Regions from separate parts of the Mesorhizobium sp. IMUNJ 23033 genome, predicted to be linked through region 2. Evidence: riboswitches for the same ligand, from Rfam matches in the RefSeq annotation. Region 2 holds a riboswitch; each other region holds the start of a gene.
What was found. Region 2 has a riboswitch for cobalamin ahead of ACFX5Q_RS04630 (CbtB domain-containing protein). Riboswitches for the same ligand answer to the same signal wherever they lie in the genome.
Positions count from the first base shown of each region.

Region 1: another riboswitch for cobalamin. It lies ahead of ACFX5Q_RS31855 (ABC transporter ATP-binding protein); the one in region 2 lies ahead of ACFX5Q_RS04630 (CbtB domain-containing protein).
Region 3: another riboswitch for cobalamin. It lies ahead of ACFX5Q_RS01650 (aromatic ring-hydroxylating dioxygenase subunit alpha); the one in region 2 lies ahead of ACFX5Q_RS04630 (CbtB domain-containing protein).

Region 1 covers NZ_JBJACT010000045.1:14,967-22,277, forward strand. Annotated here, with positions in the region: gene ACFX5Q_RS31835 (HlyD family secretion protein) at 1-565, opposite strand, end outside; gene ACFX5Q_RS31840 (MarR family winged helix-turn-helix transcriptional regulator) at 562-1,041, opposite strand; gene ACFX5Q_RS31845 (FecCD family ABC transporter permease) at 1,151-2,137, opposite strand; gene ACFX5Q_RS31850 (ABC transporter substrate-binding protein) at 2,167-3,114, opposite strand; gene ACFX5Q_RS31855 (ABC transporter ATP-binding protein) at 3,146-3,928, opposite strand; cobalamin riboswitch at 4,116-4,325, opposite strand; gene ACFX5Q_RS31860 (efflux RND transporter periplasmic adaptor subunit) at 4,706-5,839, shown strand; gene ACFX5Q_RS31865 (FAD-dependent monooxygenase) at 5,836-7,311, shown strand, end outside.
Region 2 covers NZ_JBJACT010000002.1:276,424-283,734, reverse strand. Annotated here, with positions in the region: gene ACFX5Q_RS04660 (tyrosine phosphatase family protein) at 1-3, opposite strand, end outside; gene cobD (threonine-phosphate decarboxylase CobD) at 1-1,055, opposite strand, end outside; gene cbiB (adenosylcobinamide-phosphate synthase CbiB) at 1,054-2,031, shown strand; gene cobO (cob(I)yrinic acid a,c-diamide adenosyltransferase) at 2,071-2,685, opposite strand; gene cobU (bifunctional adenosylcobinamide kinase/adenosylcobinamide-phosphate guanylyltransferase) at 2,687-3,202, opposite strand; gene ACFX5Q_RS04635 (CbtA family protein) at 3,195-3,983, opposite strand; gene ACFX5Q_RS04630 (CbtB domain-containing protein) at 3,999-4,178, opposite strand; cobalamin riboswitch at 4,214-4,411, opposite strand; gene ACFX5Q_RS04625 (gamma-glutamylcyclotransferase) at 4,479-5,171, opposite strand; gene ACFX5Q_RS04620 (aromatic ring-hydroxylating dioxygenase subunit alpha) at 5,316-6,497, shown strand; gene ACFX5Q_RS04615 (MFS transporter) at 6,501-7,311, opposite strand, start outside.
Region 3 covers NZ_JBJACT010000001.1:330,998-338,308, forward strand. Annotated here, with positions in the region: gene ACFX5Q_RS01640 (DUF680 domain-containing protein) at 1-97, opposite strand, end outside; gene ACFX5Q_RS01645 (DUF680 domain-containing protein) at 175-381, opposite strand; cobalamin riboswitch at 897-1,099, shown strand; gene ACFX5Q_RS01650 (aromatic ring-hydroxylating dioxygenase subunit alpha) at 1,213-2,460, shown strand; gene ACFX5Q_RS01655 (2Fe-2S iron-sulfur cluster-binding protein) at 2,480-3,580, shown strand; gene ACFX5Q_RS01660 (ferredoxin reductase) at 3,592-4,338, opposite strand; gene ACFX5Q_RS01665 (sulfite oxidase-like oxidoreductase) at 4,335-4,946, opposite strand; gene ACFX5Q_RS01670 (DegQ family serine endoprotease) at 5,080-6,621, opposite strand; gene ACFX5Q_RS01675 (MBL fold metallo-hydrolase) at 6,840-7,311, opposite strand, start outside.

The sequences.
Region 1 (7,311 bases), on a different contig from region 2:
TCTTGGCCTGATCGAGAGACGACTTGGCGTTGATGCCCTTCTGGGCGAGATCGGCGGCGCGGTCATATTGCGACTGCGCGAAATCGACCTCGCTGGTGTCGGACTTCTCCTGCGCCATCGACTGACTGTAGGCGGCGCGCAACTGCTCGACGTTGAGGCGCGCGCCGGCCACCGCCGCGTCAGCCTGGGCGAGCGCGATCCGGTAGGGCTCGGGATCGATGGCGAACAGCACGTCGCCCTGCTTGACGAGCTGGTTGTCGGCTATGTCGACCGTCACGATGCGGCCCGCAGTATCCGAGGCGATCGACACTTTGGCCTGCTCCAGATTGGCGTTCTCGGTTTCCTGGTAACGGCCGCCGGTCACCCAGACATAGCTGCCGCCGGCAATCAGCGCCGCGGGCAGCGCGATCATCAACAGGGGGCGGCCGAGGCGTCGCTTCTTCTGCGGCGCGACCGGCGCCGGCTGCACCGGAGGCGCGACTGCCACGGGCGCCGTCGCCGGCTGCGCCGGCGCCTCCATTTCCAGTTCGGTGATCTTTTCGTCTATCTTGGCTGCCGCGTTCATGCTGCTGCGCCTTCCGTATTCCTGACTTTTTCCAGGGACGACGCCTCGCCGTCCGCAAGATTCTGCACGATGGTGTCCAGCGCCCTGACCAGGACGCGGCGATCTTCCGGCGAAACGCCGACCAGCGATTCCTCGTAGACCTCACCGGCCAGGCTCTTGACGTGGTTATAGGCCTCGCTTGCCTTGGTGGTCGGGAAGATCATGCGCACGCGGCGGTCGGTCGCGTCGGAACGGCGCTCGATCCAGCCGCCCTCCTCCATCCGGTCGACCAGGCGCGAGACGCTGATCGGCTCGATTTCGAGAAGCTCGGCGAGCCGTGCCTGCGCGACACCCTCTTCCTTGGCGACGCGGACCAGAAGCCGCCATTGCGCCGAGGACAGGCCGAAGCCGCTGGCGCGCGCCTCGAAGCGCTTGCGCATCAGGCGCTGCACGTCGTGGATCAAAAATCCCAATCTGTCGATGCCGTCGGAAACCATGAGCGGCATATATAATAAGCGTGCTTACGATTCAACGTGGTCAGCCATGCAATACGGTCACGACGCCGTGATCGAGAGCGGAGACCATCGCTTGTGGCCCGGTATCCCGTCACAGGCGGTTGCGGATCAGCATGGTGACGACGAAGAAGGCGCCGAGCGAGCTGGTGATGATGCCGATAGGCAGTTCCTGCGGCGGCAGCAGCGTGCGGGCGAGAAGATCGCTGGCCAAAAGCAGCACCGCGCCGAAGAGCGCCGAGCTTGCGATCAGGCGCAGATGCAACGGTCCCGCCAATGGACGGCAGAGATGTGGGATCATCAGGCCGACGAAGCCGATGACGCCGGCGACCGAGACCAGGATCGCGGTAGACAGGGCGGCGACGAAAAAGGTCGTGCGGCGCATGCGCGCCACCGGCACGCCGAGGCTTTCGGCGGCGTTTTCACCGGCGAGGAAGGCGTCGAACCGGCGGTGGTTCCACAGCCCGTAGGCAAGGATGATGCCGGCGCCAAGTGCTGCCAGCCCGATATTGTCCCAGCGCGCCAGACCGAGCCCACCCATCGTCCAGAACAGCACCGAATGGGCGGCGCGCTGGTCGCCCGCGAAAACGAGATAGTTGGTGAGCGCGGTGAACATGAAGGAGACAGCAAGCCCGGCAAGGATCAGCCGCTCAGGCCCCTGTCCCTTGACCCGCGACACCAGCAACAGCACCACGGCGGCTGCCAGCATGCCGCCGGTGAAGGCGGCGACCGGCAGGGTCCAGATGCCGAAACTGTCGCCGAAGACGGTGATGACGGAGACGGCGCCGGCGGCAGCGCCAGAGGAGAGACCGAACAGGAATGGATCGGCGAGATCGTTGCGGGTCACTGTCTGCAGCAATACGCCGACGACACCCAGCCCGGCGCCGATCGCGATCGCCAGCAGTGTGCGCGGCAGCCGGAGGTCGACGACGATCTTGCCGACCGGACCGGACACGGCGTGCGCGTCGAGACCGACTGCATGCGCCAGGGCGCCGATGACATCGGGCAGCGCGATCACCGTCGAGCCATAGGCGATCGACAGCAAAGCGAGCGCGGCAACTAGTGCCGCGCCCGCTATCATCACGAAAGGAAAGGACTTCGGCCGCAAGCTCAAAATGCTTCCGGATGCATCGCTTTGGCGATCTTGCCGATCGCCTCGATGTTGGCGGGTCCTGGTGTCAGTTCGGCATAGCGCAGTGCTACAAAGCGCTCGTTCTTGACCGCGTCGGTCTCCTTCATCGCCGGATGCGCCTTCAGGAAGTCGAGCAATTTCTTGTAGCCGCCGCCATCCTGGTAATCGAGCAGGATGAGGAATTGCGGATTGCGCGCCGCCACCGTCTCCCAATCCGTCGTGCCCCAGCTCATCTCCATGTCGGCCATGACGTTGTCGCCGCCGGCAGCGGTGATCATGGCGTTCGGTACGGCGAACTTGCCGGCGGTGAACGGCTTGTCCTCGCCGGAATCGTAGAGGAACACCCGCGTGCCCTTGGTGCTGCCGACCTTGGCGATGATCGCTGCCAGTTGCGCCTTCCAGCCCGAAACAAGCTTGTCGGCCTCAGCCTCCTTACCGAAGATCTTGCCCAGCTTTTCGACGTCGCCGTAGAGCAGGTCCATCGAGGCGGCGGGACGGTCCTTGTCGAGATGGACGCAGCTTTCGGTCAGCACCAGCGTCTTGATGCCGTGCGGGGCGAGCGTGTCGGGCGTCACCTCGCCGCCCGGCTTCATGCCGTAGTACCAGCCGGCGAAAAAGAAATCGGGCTCGACGGCAACGAGGTTCTCCAGCGTCGGATACTTTGGCGCCAGTTCGGGGATCGAGCCTTGCTCGGCCTTGAATTCGGGACCGACCTTGTACCAGCCGGTGATGCCGGTCAGGCCGACGATCGATGGCTGCAGCTTCAGCGCGAAGGCCATCTCGGCCATGTTGAGATCATGGATGACGGCGCGCTTCGGCGGCCCATCGAAGGAGAGCTTCTTGCCGCAGCTGTCGACGGTGACCGGGAAGGCAAAGGCCACCGAAGCGACGAGCGAAAAGGCAAGAGAGAGGGCGAGGCGTTTCACGAGGTGGCTCCTTGGTTGAGGAAATGTCCGTTCAGGATGGCGAGGCGGCGCGGTTGGGAACGTCGAAGACGGTGAGTTCGCGGTCTTCGGTCGGATGGCGCAGGCGGAAGACATCTATGCCGAACACGTCGCGGATGAGCTGCTGGGTCAGCGCCTCGCGCGGCGGCGCCAGCGCATGCAGCCGGGCGTCGTTCATCACCGCGACCCGGGTGGCGAAGGGCGCCACCAGCGCGAGATCGTGCAGCACCGCGACCACGCACATGCCGAAGCCGGCGACCAGTTCGAGCAGCTCGCCGCGGGCGCGCGGATCCAGATGGTTGGTCGGCTCGTCGAGGAACAGTATCTTTGGCTCCTGGGCGAAGGCTCTAGCCAGTTGCGCGCGCTGACGCTCGCCGCCGGAGAGCGAGCCGATGCTGCGGCCGAGCAGCGGCAGCAGCCCCGTCCGGCGCAGCGCGTCGACGACGATGTCGCGATCTTCGCGCAGGCGCCTCATGCCGGCATGCGGGACGCGGCCAAGCTCGACATAGTCGATCAAGGCGAGCAGCGGATCTGGCTGGTCGGTCTGGCCGACGACCGCCATGTTGAGCGCCCGCTCGGCCGGCGTGATCCGGTCGAGACGGCGCCCCGACAGACGCATCTCGCCGGTGCTTGGCTGCAGCGCGCCGCACAGCATGCGCAAAAGCGTGGTCTTGCCGGCGCCGTTGGGACCGATGATGGCCAGGCGATCGCCTGACGCAACCGACAGGCTTACCCCATTCACCAGGCGGCGGCCATTCGCCGTCGCGCTCACGTCGCGGGCTTCGAGCAGCATCATCGGCTCAGCCCCGGCCTCGAAGCGGGGATGCGAGCCAGCCCGGTTGAATCGCGGCAAAGCGGGCACACGATGATGCGATGGATGGAGGCTTCCAAATTTCCGTCACTTTCCAAAACTGGCGACGGAAGGAAGCTGGGCCGATCGGACGACAGACCGATGGCTACGTCTCCTCCCGGCACACCCCGTCCGGTCAACTCGTGCTGATGGCAGGTCTCCTGGCTCGCGGGTCTCGGCTTCATCCTGCCTTCCCAGCCTTGCCGGCCAGTGGCATTTGCGGATGTTGCTCGCCGCTTACAGTTGCGGGGGCAGCCACGGCCTCGACCCGAAAGCGGGTCTCACCGTGTTCCCTTTTCACCCCTCGCCTTTCGGCTCGGGGACCATCATTTTTCTACCGTAGGTTTCCCCTGATCGCGCCGCAATGGTTTTTTGATTGCAGGCATCGGTTCGCCTTCGGTAGGCTGCATATGTAATAACATTACGTAACAAGCGCTGCCATATGCTGTCAACACCAGCGGCCGACGTTTCCTCTTTCCCTCGATGTCCAGGCATATCGACAGGCCCGGCGTCTTGGGGGGCTGGCGCCAAAACATCGGAAAACTTTCAGAACCCGATCGGGATTTCAGGGCCCGAAAAGGCGAATAGGATCGTGCTGGTCAAGACGGGCGCCGGTCCCTGGGATCAAACTTAATGATCGCCCCGGTTCTTCTCCGGCCAATGGGATCTTCGGCTAACGCGCCCTTGCCCGGCGCAGGCCGCAACATCGGGTAAGGAGACAACATGACACTCTTGCACAACAGGCGCGGAAAGCATCGTCTCGTCGCCGCATCCTTGGCAGCACTTGCCTGCGCCGCCGCAGTCGTCTGGTATGGCGCAAAGGGCGAGGCCGCGGCGGTCGAACCGCACGTGCCCGAAGCCAAGCTTGTCCGGGCCATGGCGGTGAAGCCTGCCCCGCAGGCCGACGAGCGCATCGCCATCGGCGAGATCCGGCCGCAGCGCGAAAGCGATCTTGGCTTCCGGCTGTCCGGCAAGCTCGTGCAGCGCTCAGCAGAGGTCGGCCAGATGGTGAAGAAGGGCGATGTCCTCGCCCGCATCGAAGACCAGGACTATCGCAACCGCCTCGCCAGCGCCAAGGCCGACGTCGCCGCCGCCGAGGCCGTTCTGGTCGAAGCCAGTGCCGCCGAGGCCCGCATCGGGGCACTTCTCGCCAAGGGCTTTGCAACAAGGGCCAATCACGATGCAACGCTGAAGAGCCTGCGATCGGCCGAGGCCAAGCTTGAATCGGCAAGGATCGGCTTCGAGATGGCCAGGGACCAGCTCGCCTATACCGAGTTGCATGCCGATTTCGATGGCATGGTGACCGCGACCGGCGCCGAAGCGGGCCAAGTCGTCAACGCCGGGCAGATGGTGGCGCGGGTCGCCGATCCAGCGGCCCGCGACGCCGTCTTCTCCATCGCCGAGGCAGCCTTCTCGACCGGCGGAAATGCAAGGCGTCCCCTTGAAATCAAGGTCTCGCTGCTGAGCAATCCGGCGATCGCGACAATCGGCGCCATCCGCGAGGTCGCACCGGTGGCCGACGTCGCGACCCGCACCTTCCAGGTCAAGGTCTCGCTGCGCGACACCCCCGACGAAATGCGCTTCGGCAGCAGCGTCGCCGGCCGCGTCAACACGATGAGCGCCCCCGTCGTGGTCCTGCCGGGAAGCGCGCTGTTCGACAAGGACGGCAAGCCCGCCGTCTGGGTGGTGGCCGCGTCCTCGACTGTGGAACTCAAGCCGGTCGCCATTGCCCGCTACGAGACTGACCGCGTCGTCGTCAGCGACGGCCTTGCCGAGGGCGACATTGTCGTCACCGCCGGCGTCAACCGGCTTCGCGAACACGAAAAGGTTCGCCTCACCGAAGGAGTAACCAGATGAGTGCCTCGCAGACTCAAGTGCTGATTGCCGGCGCCGGGCCAACCGGACTGACGCTTGCGCTGTGGCTCACCCGCCTCGGCGTCCAGGTGCGTATTTTCGACAAGGATGCAGGCCCGGGCGAAACCTCGCGCGCGTTGGCCGTTCAGGCCCGCACGCTGGAATTCCACCGCCAGATCGGCATCGTCGACGACATACTCGCCGCCGGCGTCAGGGTCGAGCAGCTCACCGTGCGCACGCCGGCCGGCGTCGCCGCCAGGCTTCCGCTCAGCGACTTCGGCCAGGGCGTCAGTCCATACTCCTTTGCGTTCGCGCTGCCGCAGGACATTCACGAACGCATCCTGATCACGCATCTCGAGCGTGCCGGTGTCAGGGTCGAGCGCAACACCGAACTGGTCGCCTTCGAGGACACGGGCGGCACGGTTGTCGCCACCTTGAACAAGCAAGGCGCGACCGAGACCGTCGGTGCCGCCTATCTCGTCGGCTGCGATGGCGCCCGGAGCGCCGTGCGCCATGGGCTGGCCATCGGCTTTCCCGGCGGCACCTATGAGCAGTCCTTCTACGTCGCCGACGTCGATGGCAGCGGCGCGGTGACCCCTAACGGCATGGACACCACGGTCAGCGCCTATGGCTTCGCCATCGTCATGCCGGTCAGGCAATCCGGCTCGCTGCGGCTGATCGGCGTCGTGCCGAAGGCGCACGAAGCGAACGAGACGATCACCTTCGAGGCGATCCGCGCCGATGTCGAGCGCGACACCGGCATTGCGGTGGACAAGGTGAACTGGTTCTCGACCTATCGCGTGCATCACCGGGTCGCCGAGCGCTTCCGCATCGGCCGCGTGTTCCTTGCCGGCGACGCCGGCCACATCCACAGCCCAGCCGGCGGCCAGGGCATGAATACCGGCATGGGCGATGCGGTCAACCTCGCCTGGAAGCTGGCGGCGGTGCTGCAAGGCCGCGCCGACAAGCGCCTGCTGGACAGCTACGAGCCGGAGCGCATCGCCTTTGCCAGGCTGCTGATCGATAGCACGGACAAGGTGTTCCGTGTCGCCACCAGCCGCTCGCGGCTGGTCGGCCTGTTCCGCCGCTATCTGATGCCGAAGATCCTGCGCGTGGTTCTTGGGACGGCTGCCGGATCGCGTGCCTTTTTCGGCATGATCTCGCAGACCCGGATCCAGTATCGTGCCAGCGCGATCAGCAGTGGCAAGGCCGGCGCGATCCACGGCGGCGACCGCCTGCCCTATGTCGCCACGGCCAGCGGCGACAACTTCGAGTCGCTGCATTTGCTCGACTGGCAGGTGCATGTCTATGGCGAGGCGAATGCCGCGTTCCAGGCGATGCTCGCCGCGACCGGTATTCCCGTCCACGTCTTTGCCTGGTCGGACAGGGCGAAGGTCGCGGGTCTCCAGTGCGACGGCGCCTATCTCGTCAGACCCGACGGCCACGTCGCGCTGGCCGCCGGCACGCAGGACCCG
Region 2 (7,311 bases):
CATGGCGCGATCTCCTTCGGCCCATCGTCGCGCCGCGCGGCCCAGTCGGCAAGCGCCGATTCGAGCCGCTGCCATTCCTCGTCGGAGCCGGGCAGCCCGGCACGCAGCACCTGTGGCCGGTCGGCAAAATGCCGAAGCAGCACGCCGCGCCCACCAAGCGCGGAAAACAAACCGGCCGCATCCGTAAGGCGAAGATAACGAAACAGCGTCGTTCCGCCAGCAACAGGCGCATCGAAGCGGCCGAACAGCGCGTCGAGCCGCGCCGCATCCTGCGCCAGGCGCTGCCGCATGGTGGTCTGCCAATCCGTGTCGGCCAGCGCGCGGAGGCCGTAGTCGAGCGCAGGGCCGGCGACCGCCCACGGCCCTAATTGCGCCTCCAGCCTCTCGACGGCCAGCGTGTCGGCCAAGGCAAAGCCGAGCCGCAGGCCGGCAAGGCCAAAGAACTTGCCGAAGGAGCGCAGCACCACGATACCGCCCTGCCCGACATCGCCGGCCAGGCTTTCGGCGCGTGGGCCGACATCCATGAACGCCTCGTCGACGACCAGCAGCCCGCCTTTGGCGCGCAATCTTCCGGCAAGCTCGAGCAGCCTGCCGCGGCCGACGACACGGCCATCCGGATTGTTGGGATTGACCACGATGGCGAGGTCGGCCCCGGCCAGCGCCTCGAAATCATCGACCTCGGCCGCCGCATGGCCGGCGATCGCCGCCGCCCTTTTGTGTTCGGCATAGGTCGGCCCAAGCACCAGCGCCTTGCCGGGGCTCACCAGCGAGGCGACGCGCGGCAACAGGATCTGCGTGCCGGGCGCCGCCGCCACATTGGCCGCCGACGGCGCCCCATAGGCGCGCGCCGCGACCTCGGCCAGTTCACGGGCACGCGCCGCTTCCGGCAATCGCGACAGGGTGGTGGCGGGCAAATCGAAAAGCGGATAGGAGTGCGGATTGATACCCGTCGAGAGATCGACGAAAGGCTGTGGCGCGCGAGGGAAGAGCGCGCTCGCCCGGCCAAGGCTTCCGCCATGATCCACTGCAGCCATCGCTCCATCAGAAAGCTTCATGTCGATCCTGATTGCCTTCCTGTCGCTAGCCATCGAACGTATCCTGGGTTACCCGGACTGGCTGTTTGGCGCCATCGGCCATCCCGTCACCTGGTTTGGCAGGCTGATATCCTTTCTCGACCGCAGGCTCAACCACGCCACTGATTCCGACGCGCTGCGTCGCCGCCGGGGCGTCAAGGCATTGCTGGTCATCGTCCTGGTGCCGGCGGCCATCGCTTTCGCCGTGCAAATCCTGCTCTGGCAGATCTTTCCCGCCGGCCTGCTCGTCACGGCAATTCTGGCATCGTCGCTTCTGTCGCAGAAGAGCCTCGCCGAGCATGTCGAGGCAGTGGCCGATGCGCTCGATACAGGCGGGCTGACGCTCGGCCGCATCGCCGTCTCGCACATCGTCGGCCGTGATCCGGAAAAACTCGACAAGCCGGGCATTGCCCGCGCCGCGATCGAGAGCCTGGCCGAGAATTTTTCCGACGGCATCGTCGCCCCCGCCTTCTGGACCGGTGTTTGCGGGCTGGCCGGCGGCGTCGCCTACAAGGCCGCCAACACCGCCGATTCGATGATCGGCCACCGCACCCCGCGCCACGAGGCTTTTGGACGGGCGGCCGCCCGTTTCGACGATTTCATCAACCTGCCGGCCTCGTGGCTGACGGCGCTGCTGATCGTGCTCGCCGCTTTCATCGTCAAAGGCACCGACCCGCGCAACGCCTGGCAGGCCGTGCGGCGCGACGCGAGAAAGCACCGCTCGCCCAATGCCGGCTGGCCGGAAGCAGCAATGGCCGGCGCGCTTGGTCTGGCGCTGGCCGGACCGCGCAGCTATGGCGGCGTTGTCGTCGACGACGCGTTCATGGGCGAAGGCGGCCGGCGCGAGGCCGATAGCACCGACATCAGGCGGGCACTGAAGCTCTACCGGATCGCCGACTATCTGCTGATCGGGCTGTTTGCGATCCTATCGGTGGTGCTCATCTACCTGACGTTCTGAGCCGCGCCTTACCCTCCCCCTTGTGGGAGGGTAAGGCACTCAGAACTCGATCCCCTGCTGCGCCTTCACGCCGGCCGAAAAATGGTGCTTGGTCACGCCCATCTCGGTGACGAGATCGGCGGCCTCGACCAGCGCCGGCTTGGCGTTGCGTCCGGTGACGACGACGTGCAGGCCTTCACGCCGGCCTTTCAGCGCTGCGACCACCTTGTCGAGATCGAGATAGTCATAGCGCAGCGCAATGTTGAGTTCGTCGAGCACCACGAGGCTGATCGACGGATCGGCCATCAGTTCCAGCGCCCTCGCCCAGGCGGCCTCGGCGGCGGCGATGTCGCGCTTCAGGTCCTGCGTTTCCCAAGTGAAACCCTCGCCCATCGCATGCCAGACGACGCGGTCGCCGAAGGCAGCGAAGGCTTCCTTCTCGCCGGTGTGCCATTTGCCCTTGATGAACTGGACGACGCCGACACGCTTGCCGTAGCCGAGCATCCTAAGCGCCAGCCCGAAAGCGGCCGTGGTCTTGCCCTTGCCCGGACCTGTGTTGACGATCAGCAGGCCTTTCTCGATCGTCTTGCCCGCCACCTCGGCATCCTGCACCGCCTTGCGCTTGGCCATCTTGGCGCGATGGCGTTCCTCGTCCTTGGGATCGATATCGGTCATCTCACTTCACCTTCAGCGGCAGCCCCGCCACCATCAGCAGCACCGTGTCGGCAATTGCCGCAACCTGCTGGTTGAGGCGGCCCGCGGCATCTCGAAACCGACGGGCAAGCGCATTGTCCGGCACGATACCCTGGCCGACTTCGTTGGAAACCACAAACCACGGCCCGCGCGGCCGCGACAGCACATCCGCCAGCCGCAGGCATTCGACCTCGACGTCGTTCTCGGCCAGCATATGGTTGGTCAGCCACAGCGTCAGGCAGTCGACCAGCACCGGCTGCCCGTCGGGCAAAGCCGTGAGCGCGCCGACAAGATCGAGCGGCGCGTCCACGGTCGCCCAGCCTTCACCACGCCGCGAGCGGTGCAGCGCGATGCGCTCGCGCATCTCCTGGTCATAGGCTTCCGCGGTGGCGATATAAGTCCAGGGCGCCGGCCCTGCCGTCACCAGAGTTTCGGCATGCGCGCTCTTGCCGGAGCGCGCACCACCGATGATGAAGGTCAATCCTTTGCGATCAGGCAAAGCTGTCGCGCAGGCTGGTCGCCGTGCCGGTGAAGCGTCCGCGCACCACGCCGACGACGGCGCCGAGCACCAGCCAGAACACCAGGTTGGTCACCGTCACCGCCACCACGAACTGGTGATGCAAGCCTTCGGGGATCGGCGTCTCAAAACTGTCGGGCTGCGGCGCGCCGACGATATGCGGCGCTACGATCAAGGCCACGGCCAGGATCGCCAGCGGCAGCGACTTGCGGAAGGCGATCAGGCCGAGACCGGCTGCGGTCGCCGCCACCGTTGCCCACCACCAGATCTGGCGTTCGGTGAGGTCGGCTGCCGGCATGGCCGGCAGTTCCGGCGGCAGGCCGAGGCCCGGCGCCAGCGTGAACGCGGCAAAACCGGCCAGCCCCCAGAACACGCCCTGGCGCCAGTTGCCGATGCCGCCGGCAAACTCCGAAACCGCGACCAGGACCAGTGCGAAGCCGATGCCGGTGACGATGTTGGCCAGCACGCTGAAGGCGAAGCGCTCGAATCCATCGGCCGGCGCCCAGCCTTCGCCCTCCGCCGGAGCCGCCGCCTCAGCCGGCGCCGGTGCGGCGCTGCTCATGGCATTGGTATCCGTAGCGTTGGCGGCCGGCGCCGCCGGCGCCGCGGCATGCTCATGCTGGTGGCCGCCTCCGGCCTGTTCATAGACCTCGGCCTTCAGGATGAGCGGCACGGTGGCGAAGGCCTGCATGCAGGCGAGAACGACGCCGGCCACGAGCCCTGCGATCGCCGCGATGAACACGACGTTGCGAAACAGATTCATGATGTCAAATCCTCGTCAGTGGCAGGGAAACGCCATCGAATGGCGATAGTCGTGCGCGGCATTGTGGACCGCATCGATATGCGAGAAGCCGACAACGCCGATGACGAAAATGCCCAGAAACGCGCTCAGCACGAGCTGCGTGAAACGCGACTGCGAGGAGACGGAAGCGCCGAGAGAGACCGAAGCGGTATTCATGTCTTGTCCTTTCGCCCTCCACCCGAGGGCACAGAAGTCAGTTCCCTGTCGCCGGCAGGTCTCCTGGCTCGCGGATCAGCGCCCTTCCCCACCTTCCCGAAGAAATATCTTCAGTGGCTTATGGAGAGGACTACCGCACACAGTTGCGGGGGCAGCCACGGCATTGGGCGATTTTTTTGCCCGCACCGCATTCCCTCTTGGCTCCAAACGGAACCGACGACAGTTCGTGACTATACGAAGAATCGCCGCGCCCGGCAAACCAAATTCCGCCACCGGCCATCGCGAAAGCGGCGCATAGCTCTATCCCCGCAATGCAGCGATCCGCTCAGCCACCAGATGCTGCAACCGCCACAGATGGCGGTCGTGAATGCCGCGCTGCTCCAGATTCTTCACCGTGTTGTAGAGATAATCGGCGCCGGAGCCCCAGTGCCCGCACGACGTCGCCAGCCTTTCGACCACCTCGTCTTCGTCGAGCGGCCCCGCATAGGTAGTGCCCTTGCGGTTGATGACGAAAGCCAAGCCCTTGAGCGGCCCGCTGTCGCTCGCCAGCGTGAGCAGGCGCGGATGGTAGCTGGTCGGCTTCAGCGTCACTTCGCGCCGCAAAAGCTTGTCGAGTTGCTGGCGCCGATCACCATCGCCCAGCCGAAAGGCGACGCCCTTGCATTGCCCGCCGCGGTCCAGCGCCATCATCAGGCCGGGCTGATCCTTGGTGCCGCGCCAGCGGGTCATCTTCATGCAGAAGGAGCGGTGCCAGCCGCGCGCCACCGCCACCCGCTCCTCGACATGATCGATTTCGGGCTTCCAGATCAGCGACCCATAGCCGAACAGCCACAGTGGCTCGGTGGCGGGCAGTTCCGCCTCGAGCGCGTCCACCATCGCCTCATAGTCGCTGTCGCCCAGATGCGCGGCGTCCGGGTCTGGTCCGGTGTCCTCGACCTGCCGATGGCAGCGGGCGACCAGCTCTTGCGTGAGCGACATCGTTCTTGCGGACATGACTTGCGACCTGGGCGACCAACGGAATGCCGGAGAGGATGAATCGACCATAAAGTTCGCGATCGCGAGCCACAATGGCGGCGGCGCGCGCCAATTGACAAAGGTCCCGGCCGGGTGTCGGCTGCTCCATCCAGGGAGCCAGCCATGCAACCCGATCAGACGGAACGCGACCTCTATAATTGTTTGACGCGTCTCGAGCCGACGCTGCCGTCGCCGGCCTATTGGGACGCTCATGCCTACCAACGCGATCTCGACGCCATCTGGTACAAAAGCTGGCTGCTGGTCTGCCGCGAGGCCGACCTTGGCCAGCCGCTGGCATTCAGGACCTTTCGTGTCGGCACCCAGGAGATCGTCGTGCTGCGCGACGACACCGGCGAATTGCGCGCCTTCCATAACACCTGCCGTCACCGTGGTTCGCAGCTTTGCCAGGAGAGCGAGGGCCGGCTGAAGGCGCGGCTGATCACTTGCCCCTACCACGCCTGGTCCTATTCGCTGCGCGGCGATCTGGTGCGCGTGACGTCGAAGTCGCTGCCCGAGGACTTCGACAAGGCCGATCATCCGCTCTACCGCGTGGCGCTGTCGGTATGGCGCGGTTTCGTCTTCGTCAATCTCGAGGAAGATGCCGGCGGCTCAGCGGAAACCTCCTTCGATCCCGCTTCCGGCAACGTCGCCAACTGGCCGCTGGAAACGCTGGTATCAGGTCATGTGCTGCGCAAGGTGATGAGCTGCAACTGGAAGATCTTCTGGGAGAACTTCAACGAGTGCCTGCACTGCCCCGGCGTCCACAAGGATCTGTCGCGGCTGGTGCCGATCTATGGCCGCGGCCTGATGGGCAGGCACGACGACCCCGAATGGGCCCGTCACGCCGACAATGATGCGCCGGAATTTTCCGGCGGCCTGCGCGCAGGCGCCGAAACCTGGTCGCGCGACGGGCAAGCACATGGCCCGGTCTTTGCCGGCCTGACGCCGGCCGAACGCGCCGCCGGGCAGACCTACGCCACCAGCCTGCCGTCGATGTTCATCGTCGGCCATGTCGACTATGTCCGCACAGTGCGGCTGGTGCCGCTTGGCCCGGAGCAGACCGAACTCACCGCCGAATGGCTGTTTCCGGCCGAAGCGCTGACAGCACCCCAGGCCGACATCGACAACATCGTCGCCTTCGGCCGGCAGGTTCTGGAAGAAGACGCAGCGATCTGCGAGGTCAACCAGAAGGGCCTGCGCTCGCTGCGCCACGCGGCCGGCGTGCTGATGCCCGAGGAGTATGACCTGCACCGTTTTCACAACTGGGTGCGCGTGCGTCACAGCGCAGTCTCACCCAAGGCCTGAACATCAAAGCGATTTGGGCAGATAGCGCCAGGTGACGAACCCGCAGGCAGCGGCAAGTAACCCGAGCGTGGCAAAGACCGAGCCCAGACCGAAAAACGCCAGCACCACCGAATAGACCAGCGGCGGCGTCAGCTCGGAGAAGTCGAGATAGGTGCGATAGACCGCCGCCATCTGCGCCCTCTCATAGAACCTGACCGAACGCATGAAGGCGGTCGAGCCGAGTGCGTCGAGCGCAATGGCGAAGAAGGCCCCGCACAGCAGGAAGGCGCCGGTAAGCAGCGGCACGGTTTCGCCCACCGCACCCGCCGCCAGAAGCGTGGCCGACATGGCGAAATAGGCAAATGTCATCGTCCGTCGGCCGCCATAGCGCTTTCCGGCCCTGCCCCAGAAGATCGCCGTGAACAGAAGCGCGTTGCCTGCCGACACCAGCAGGCCACCGGCGAGTTCGCCCTCGCCGGCGATGACCATGAACAGCGGCCCGTAGACGAAGAACGTCGTCCAGAAGCAGGAGCGGCCGAAGGCGATCAGCCAGGCAAGCCTCAGCCTGGGTTGCGCGACGAAGCGACCGATATTGGCAAGCGGGTTGGCCGGTCGGCTCTTGCCGGGGCGGATCGACGGGTTGTCGCCGAGCCGGTAGGTCCAGAACAGCACGAGCAGCGCCAGGGCAAAGATCGCGACCGCGCCATGCGCGGCAGCGATGCCGAAGCTGGTGTAGAGGAAGATTCCCAGCGTCGGTCCACCGGTCCAGGCGAACATCGACCACGCCATGCGCAGCGATTCCGCCTGCATGAAGTCGGTCTTGCGGATGTGATCC
Region 3 (7,311 bases), on a different contig from region 2:
GCTTGTTGACGGCACTCGAACCAACACTGTCGTTATTGGCATAGGCGCTGCCAGCGGCGATCAGAAGCGCGGCGGCGGTAAGGACAATCTTCTTCATTTTGGGCACTCCTGGATTTCAGATCCCGGAGCGGCGGACTTGACCGCCGCTCTGCGTCTCGTCTTGGGATCGACTGTTTAGTTGTTGCCGAAAAGGTTGCGGTCGCTGCCCTGAACGACGGGCTGGTTGTCGGCATGGGCCGGCTTCTGGATCGAAGCGGTATGCGAGCTGTCGACTGCGGCGGCAGGCTGGTTCGCACCGTTGGAACCATAATTGTCGCTACCAGCGAAGGCGCTGCCGGAAATGGCCAGAAGGGCGGCGGCAGTGAGAACAATCTTTTTCATTTTTTATACTCCAGTATTTTCAGTTTTTTCGTCCGTCTAGCGGCGTGTCTTGGGAAGAAAATCGCGTCGTTCGGACAGCCCCGATGTGGGAAAGCCAGGTGGCGGTTTCCAATCACGAAGTTGTTTCGCTTGGACCATGACTCTGCATCTTGAAATTGTACCAGAGCCTACTACCACCAAGCTTTTTATCAACTTTATCAATTGGTTATCAAAAAGCCACCTATGCATCACCAACAGTGTCGGAGTGCCAGCGTTCACACCGTCCTGCACGCACCGTCAACAGAAACGAACCGTTCGGTTCGATTTCAGAATCCTCTAATAGTCACTTTTTGATACTATTAACCCTTTCGACGCCGGCTAACTCCCGATCGGCTGGCGATTCGTGACGGGCGCCAAGTGCGGCAAAAGCGGGAGATCGGCCTTCCCTAGGAGATGGGCTGCGGTATTCACATTCCGTGTCGCGCCCGCATGGATACGATGTCGCTTTCATGCCGCCACCGAACCGGCCGTCGTGATTAGATCATGGCATCTCAGGTGCCGCTTGGTGACGACGAAGCGGAGAATTGGGAAGCCGGTCAAAACCCGGCGCTGCCCCCGCAACGGTGGTGGAGTTCAAGTCGCAACGGGAGACCACTGGGCCACAAGCCTGGGAAGGTGTCGCGACCGTCCGCAAGGACACTCCAGAGCCCGGAAACCAGCCCGAGATTTCTAGACTCGACTGATCGCGGTGGGCGGTCAAGAGGTGGATGGTGCATGTCCGGCCTGGCGCCGGGTTGCCGCTAATCTTTCCTCCATCACCACCAGTTCAGTCCTTGAACACGAGGACAGGACATGGATGCGCGCAACGACATGCTGAGGCTGCTGCACAGCCGCAAGCAGGGCTACTCGCTGGAACAGCCCTTTTACACCGACGCCGATTTCTTCAAGCTCGACATGGAACTGATCTGGTATCGCGACTGGCTGTTCATAGGCCATGACTGCGAACTGCCGAAGCCCGGCAGCTTCATCACCGCCCAGATCGGCGACTATCCGGTCGTGCTGGTGCGCGACCAGCAAGGCAAGATCAACGCCTTCCACAATTCCTGTCGCCATCGCGGCAGCCGCGTCTGCAACACCGAGAAAGGCACCGCTGCCAAGCTCGTCTGCCCCTATCACCAGTGGACCTACGAACTCGACGGCCGGCTCTTGTTCGCCCGGCAGATGGCCGATGGTTTCGACAAGAGCCAGTTCAGCCTGAAGCCGGTCGCTTGCGAAAGCGTCGGCGGCTACATCTTCATCTGCCTGGCAAAAGAGCCCGCCGACTTCGCGCCGATGCGCGCCATGATCGAGCCCTATCTGCTGCCGCACCGACTGCGCGAGGCGAAGGTCGCCTTCGAATCGACCATCGTCGAAAAGGGCAACTGGAAGCTCGTCTGGGAAAACAACCGCGAGTGCTATCACTGCGCCGGCAACCACCCCGAACTCTGCAAGACCTTCCCGGAAGCGCCGACGGTGACCGGTGTGCAGGGCGCCGACAGCGACCCCGAAATGCTGGCGCACTGGGCGAAATGCGAGGCGGCGGGCCTCCCTAGCAAGTTCCGCATCGACCCGGCCGGACAATATCGCGCCACCCGCGCGCCGCTGCTGCGCGATGCCGTCAGCTATACGATGAACGGCAAGCGGGCAGTGACGAAGAACCTGTCCGACACAGTCTCGGCCGACCGGATCGGCACCTTGATGCACTATCACTACCCGACGACATGGAACCACATTCTCATCGACCACGCGGTGACCTTCCGCGTGCTGCCGATCAGCGCCACGGAGACCGCGGTGACGACGAAGTGGCTGGTCCACAAGGATGCGGTCGAAGGCGTCGACTACAACCTCGAAGAACTCACGCATGTCTGGACCGAAACCAACGATCAGGACCGCCGCATTGTCGAGGAAAATGCCTTCGGCATCCTGTCGCCGGCTTATGAGCCCGGCCCCTATTCGGAACTGCATGAGGGCGGCGTCATCCAGTTCGTCGAATGGTACGCGGCCTTCATCGGCCCGCGCCTTGCCGAAGGCGGCCGGCCGGCGCTGCGCAGCGTCGCCTGAGGGGTGGGGGATGAACGCGATGACCGACCTCGGGCTTTACCGCCACCTCGACGAGATGGCGCCCTGGAACGACAGGCTGCAGGTGTTGGAGGTGATCGGCGTCGCCGACGAGGCGCCCGACGTCAAGACCTTCACCTTCCGCTCCGACAACCAGACCTGGTTCCGCTACAAGCCGGGCCAGTTCGTGACGCTGGAACTGCCAACCGCCGGCGGCCCGCTGATGCGCACCTACACGCTGTCGTCGTCGCCGTCGCGGCCGTTTTCGATCGCGGTGACGGTGAAGGCGCAGGCCGGCAGCCTCGGCACGCGCTGGATGTTCGATCATCTGAAGCCAGGCACCCACGTCAAGGCCTATGGACCGGTGGGCGACTTTTCGCTGCACAGCCATCCGGCGGCGAAATACCTGTTCATCTCGGCCGGCTCCGGCGTCACGCCGATGATGTCGATGCTGCGCTGGCTGAACGACTGCGCGCCATGGACCGATGTCGGCTTCGTCAACTGCGCCCGGCGGCCGGAAGAGATCATCTTCCGCAAGGAACTCGAATTGCTGGGCAGCCGCATGCCCGGCCTGTCGCTCGGCTTCATGATCGAGGAACGGTCGAGCCGTGAAGGCTGGTTCGGCCATATGGGCCGTATCGATGCCATCCGCTTGCCACTGCTGGCGCCCGACTTTCGTGAGCGAGAGATCTTCTGCTGCGGCCCGGATCCGTTCATGCGCGCGGTGCGCGGCATGCTTGAAGCCTCGGGCTTCGACATGGCCAGATACCACCAGGAAAGCTTCGCCGCTCCCGCGGTCGAGGAAGTACCGGCGCCGTTTGCCGTCCCGGCGGACGGCGGCACCGGAGTGCCTGTCGAAGCCGTGACCCCGATCCGCTTCGCGCTTTCGGATGTCGACGCCGAATGCGTTGCAGGGCAGACCGTGCTGCAGACGGCGCGCGCCTCGGGCGTCAGGATCCCCGCGGCCTGCGAATTCGGCCTGTGCGGAACCTGCAAGGTCAAGAAGGTCTCGGGCGACGTCGAGATGAGCCACAATGGCGGCATTCTCGATCACGAGATCGACGACGGCTTTATCCTGGCCTGCTGCTCGAAGCCGCTGTCGGCGCTCGAAATCGAGGCCTGAAGCGTAGCGGTTCAAACGCCGTAGCGCTCGGTACGGATGAGGCCGGGCGGGACTTCGGCATCGATCAAGGCCTGGGCGGCGGCTGACACGAAGGCGTTCGAGCCGCAGACGAAAGCAAGCCTCGGCGGCTCGGGCAGCCGCGCCATGGATTGCATCATCATCTGGACGTCTATCCGCCGCGAATAGTCCTCGGGGCGCCGTGCGGCCTCGCGCGTCAGCGTCAGCACAAGGTCGAACCCGTCGCGACGGTTGTCGAGGCCGATCAGCTCGTCGCGAAAAATCACCTCATCCCAGACCCGCGCCGAAAACACCAGCGCGACCGGCACCGAAGATTTCCGCGCCACTCGGTGGCGCACCATCGCCATCAGCGGCACCACGCCGGAGCCGCCTCCGACCAAAAGCAGCGGCTCGCCATCGCTGTCGGACCAGACGAAATGGCCGCCGAGCGGACCACGCAACTCGATCTCGTCACCGACCACGGCCACCTCGTGGAAGAAGGGCGAGACCTCGCCATCGTCGAGCCGCTCGATCGCCAGCTCGATAGTCCCGCCACTCTCGGGCGCCGAGGCGATGGAATAGGAACGGCGCGCCTGGTAGCCATCCGGCGCCGTCAGCCGGACATCGACATGCTGTCCGGCCTGATGGACGAAAGGCCGCGACAGCTTGAAGACAAAACTGGTGACGCGCGGCGTGCGCTTTTCGATGCGAATGATCTTCGCCGTCTGCCAGGGCGATTGCGCCGCCGCTGCCTCGCTCATGGGTCGCCGGAGTAGCGCTGCTCGCGCCACGGGTCGCCATAGATGTGATAGCCGCGCAATTCCCAAAAGCCCGGCTCGTCGCGTTCGGTGAACTGCAGCCCGTTCAGCCATTTGGCCGACTTCCAGAAATAGAGATGCGGCACCAGGAGCCGCGCCGGCCCGCCATGGTCCGGCGTGATCGGCTTGCCCTCATAAAGCAGCGCCACCATCGCCTTGCCGGCGACAAGGTCCTTCACCGGCACATTGGTGGCGTAGCCGTCGAACGAATGCGCCAGTGTGAAGGAGGTCGGCGACCCAATGCCGGCATCCGCGAGGATGTCGTCGATCAGCACGCCTTGCCATGCCGTGTCGAACTTGGTCCACGCGGTCACGCAATGGATGTCGCGCGTCATCCGGGTCAGCGGCAGCGCATTGAACTCGGCCCAGCTCCACTTCTTGATCGGCCGCGGTCCGTGCTTGAGCGTGAACGACCAGTCCTCGGTGCGCAAGCGCGGCGTCGGTCCGGCCGACAGCACGGGAAAACCTTGCTCGAGATACTGTCCGGGCGGGATGCGGGCGTCCGTATCCGTCGGGGGCCTTCGCCCGGAAGAGAAGCCGCGGGTAACCATTGGGACAATCCGTTTGCGCTGCGTTCGAAATCGACCGCAGCCAGTGTTCGCGAAGATATCCCGACGGGCAACAGGAATCTTGGGCAGCCCGACGGGCTCACCGCCGATGCGGCAAGCCTGTCGAACTCGTCCCTCAGCCGGCGGCGAAGGGCACCGCGACGAAGATCTGCGCGTCGCCGCGATCGACGAGCAACAGCACAGATTTCCTGCCGGACTTGCCGGCCTGCGCGATCGCCTGGTTTGCCTGCCTGGCGTTCTTCACCGGGGTCTGGTCGACACCGACGATGACATCGCCCGGCTGGATGCCGGCGGCCGAGGCCGCCTTGTCCGGATTGACGCGCTCGACCAAGGCGCCGCGCTGGTCGTCGGTCAGGTTCAGCTGCTCGCGAACATCCGGCGTGAGGTCGGTGAGGCCGAGGCCGAGAGACGGCACGCGCAAGGCCTGCTCCGTGGACTTGCCGCCATTGCCTTCGGCCGATGCGGTCTGCACGTCATCGCTGTTGCGTCCGACATCGGCGGAAATCTGCATGGTCTTGCCGTCGCGCCAGACATTGAGCATTTCCCTGGCGCCCGGTGCTACGTCGGCGACGGCACGCGACAGGTCTTTCGGATCCTTTATCTCCCGGCCGGCGAAGCCGGTGATGACGTCGCCGGTCTTGATGCCCGCCTTCGCGGCCGGCGATCCGTCGGTGACCTCGGAAACCAGTGCGCCGCCGGGATGGTCAAGGCCCATGGCGCTGGCGACGTCCGGCGTCACCTCCTGGATCTGGACGCCGAGATAGCCATACTGGATGTCGCCGCCCTTCATCAGCTTGGCGACCACCTTCTCGGCCTGGTCAGACGGGATGGCGAAGCCGACCCCGACGCTGCCGCCATTGGGCGAATAGATCGCCGCGTTGATGCCGACGACATTGCCCGCGACATCCACCAGCGGGCCGCCGGAATTGCCGTGGTTGATCGGCGCGTCGATCTGGATGAAGTCGTCGAACGGACCGCTGTGCAGGTCGCGGCCGCGCGCCGAAACGATGCCTGCGGTGACCGTGGTGCCGATGCCGAACGGGTTGCCGAAAGCCAGCACCTGGTCGCCCGGCATTAGCTTGTCGGAATCGCCCCATTTGACGGTCGGCAGGGACTTGTCGGCCTTGACCTTGAGCACGGCGAGATCGTTCTTGGCATCGCGGCCGACCAGCTTGGCGGGAAGCTCGGTGCCGTCATCGAGCGTCACCTTGATCGAGGTGGCGCCATCGATGACGTGATTGTTGGTGACGATGGTGCCATCCGAGCCGACGATGAAGCCGGACCCAAGTGCCTCCGCACGCTGCGACTGTTGCTGCGGCGGGGTCTTGGGCATGGGTGTTGCCTGGTCGCCGAAAAACTGACGGAAATAGTCGTCGAAGGGCGAACCGCCGTCGAAGGGGGAGTCTTCGCTCATCGTTTCCGGCTGCGCTTTCATGACGGTGGTGACCGTCACCACCGCCGGCTTGTCGGCCGCCACGATCGGAGCAAACGAGCCGTTCGGCGCCTTTATGCCGGCGACGGGGGTCTGGGTTGTCGGAACGGTGCTGCTTGCGCCCATATTGTTCGCACTCTCTGCGAAGGACACCACGAAGGGGGATAGGATCAGCGCAGCGCCCAGCAAGGCCGCGACGCGATGTCTGCGAAGGATATCTGACATGGTCGTCTGTCCGGGCGAGAGTTGATCCGGCGCCGTGGCCGCTTCTCCCGTACGGGAAACCGGCCATCCGGCGTGTCGACGGTTGCGATTGCCTGTCTCGCCTGGCATGGCAGCCGACCGGATCGACAGACCTGCATCTAGGGTCTGGATGGGTCCGAATTAGGGTTCTTGTGCCATCTTACGAAGATTTAATGTCCGCGGGCGCTTCGGTCGGCGCATCAACGCCCATTGGTGCGCCTGAGATAGGCCGAGGCGATCTCCCGCATCCGCTTGCCGTCGAAGCTCGGCCCGTGCCCGCCATGGCCGATGCGGATCGGCAGGTCGAGCAGCCGCTGCATCGTGCGACGATAGGCGGCGCGGTCGGAATCCGGCAGGTCGTCGATCAGCATGCCGTCATAGATGGCATCGCCGGCGAAAAACAGGCCGTCGGCCTCGTCGAACAGCGCGATCGAATCAGGCGAATGTCCCGGCAGGTGCAGCACCTTGAACTGCCGGTCGCCGAGATCGACGACATCGCCCTCGGCAAGCGTCCTTGTCAGCGGTGCCGGCGGGATCCTGTAGTCGGCCGCTTTCCAACTGGGCGCCGGCAATTTCGAGACGGCGCCGTCGAGATTGTGGAACATGTAGGCGTAGGTCACCGCCTCATCCATGCTGTCGAATTTTTCGGCGCTTTGCTCCGGTCCCGCCCGC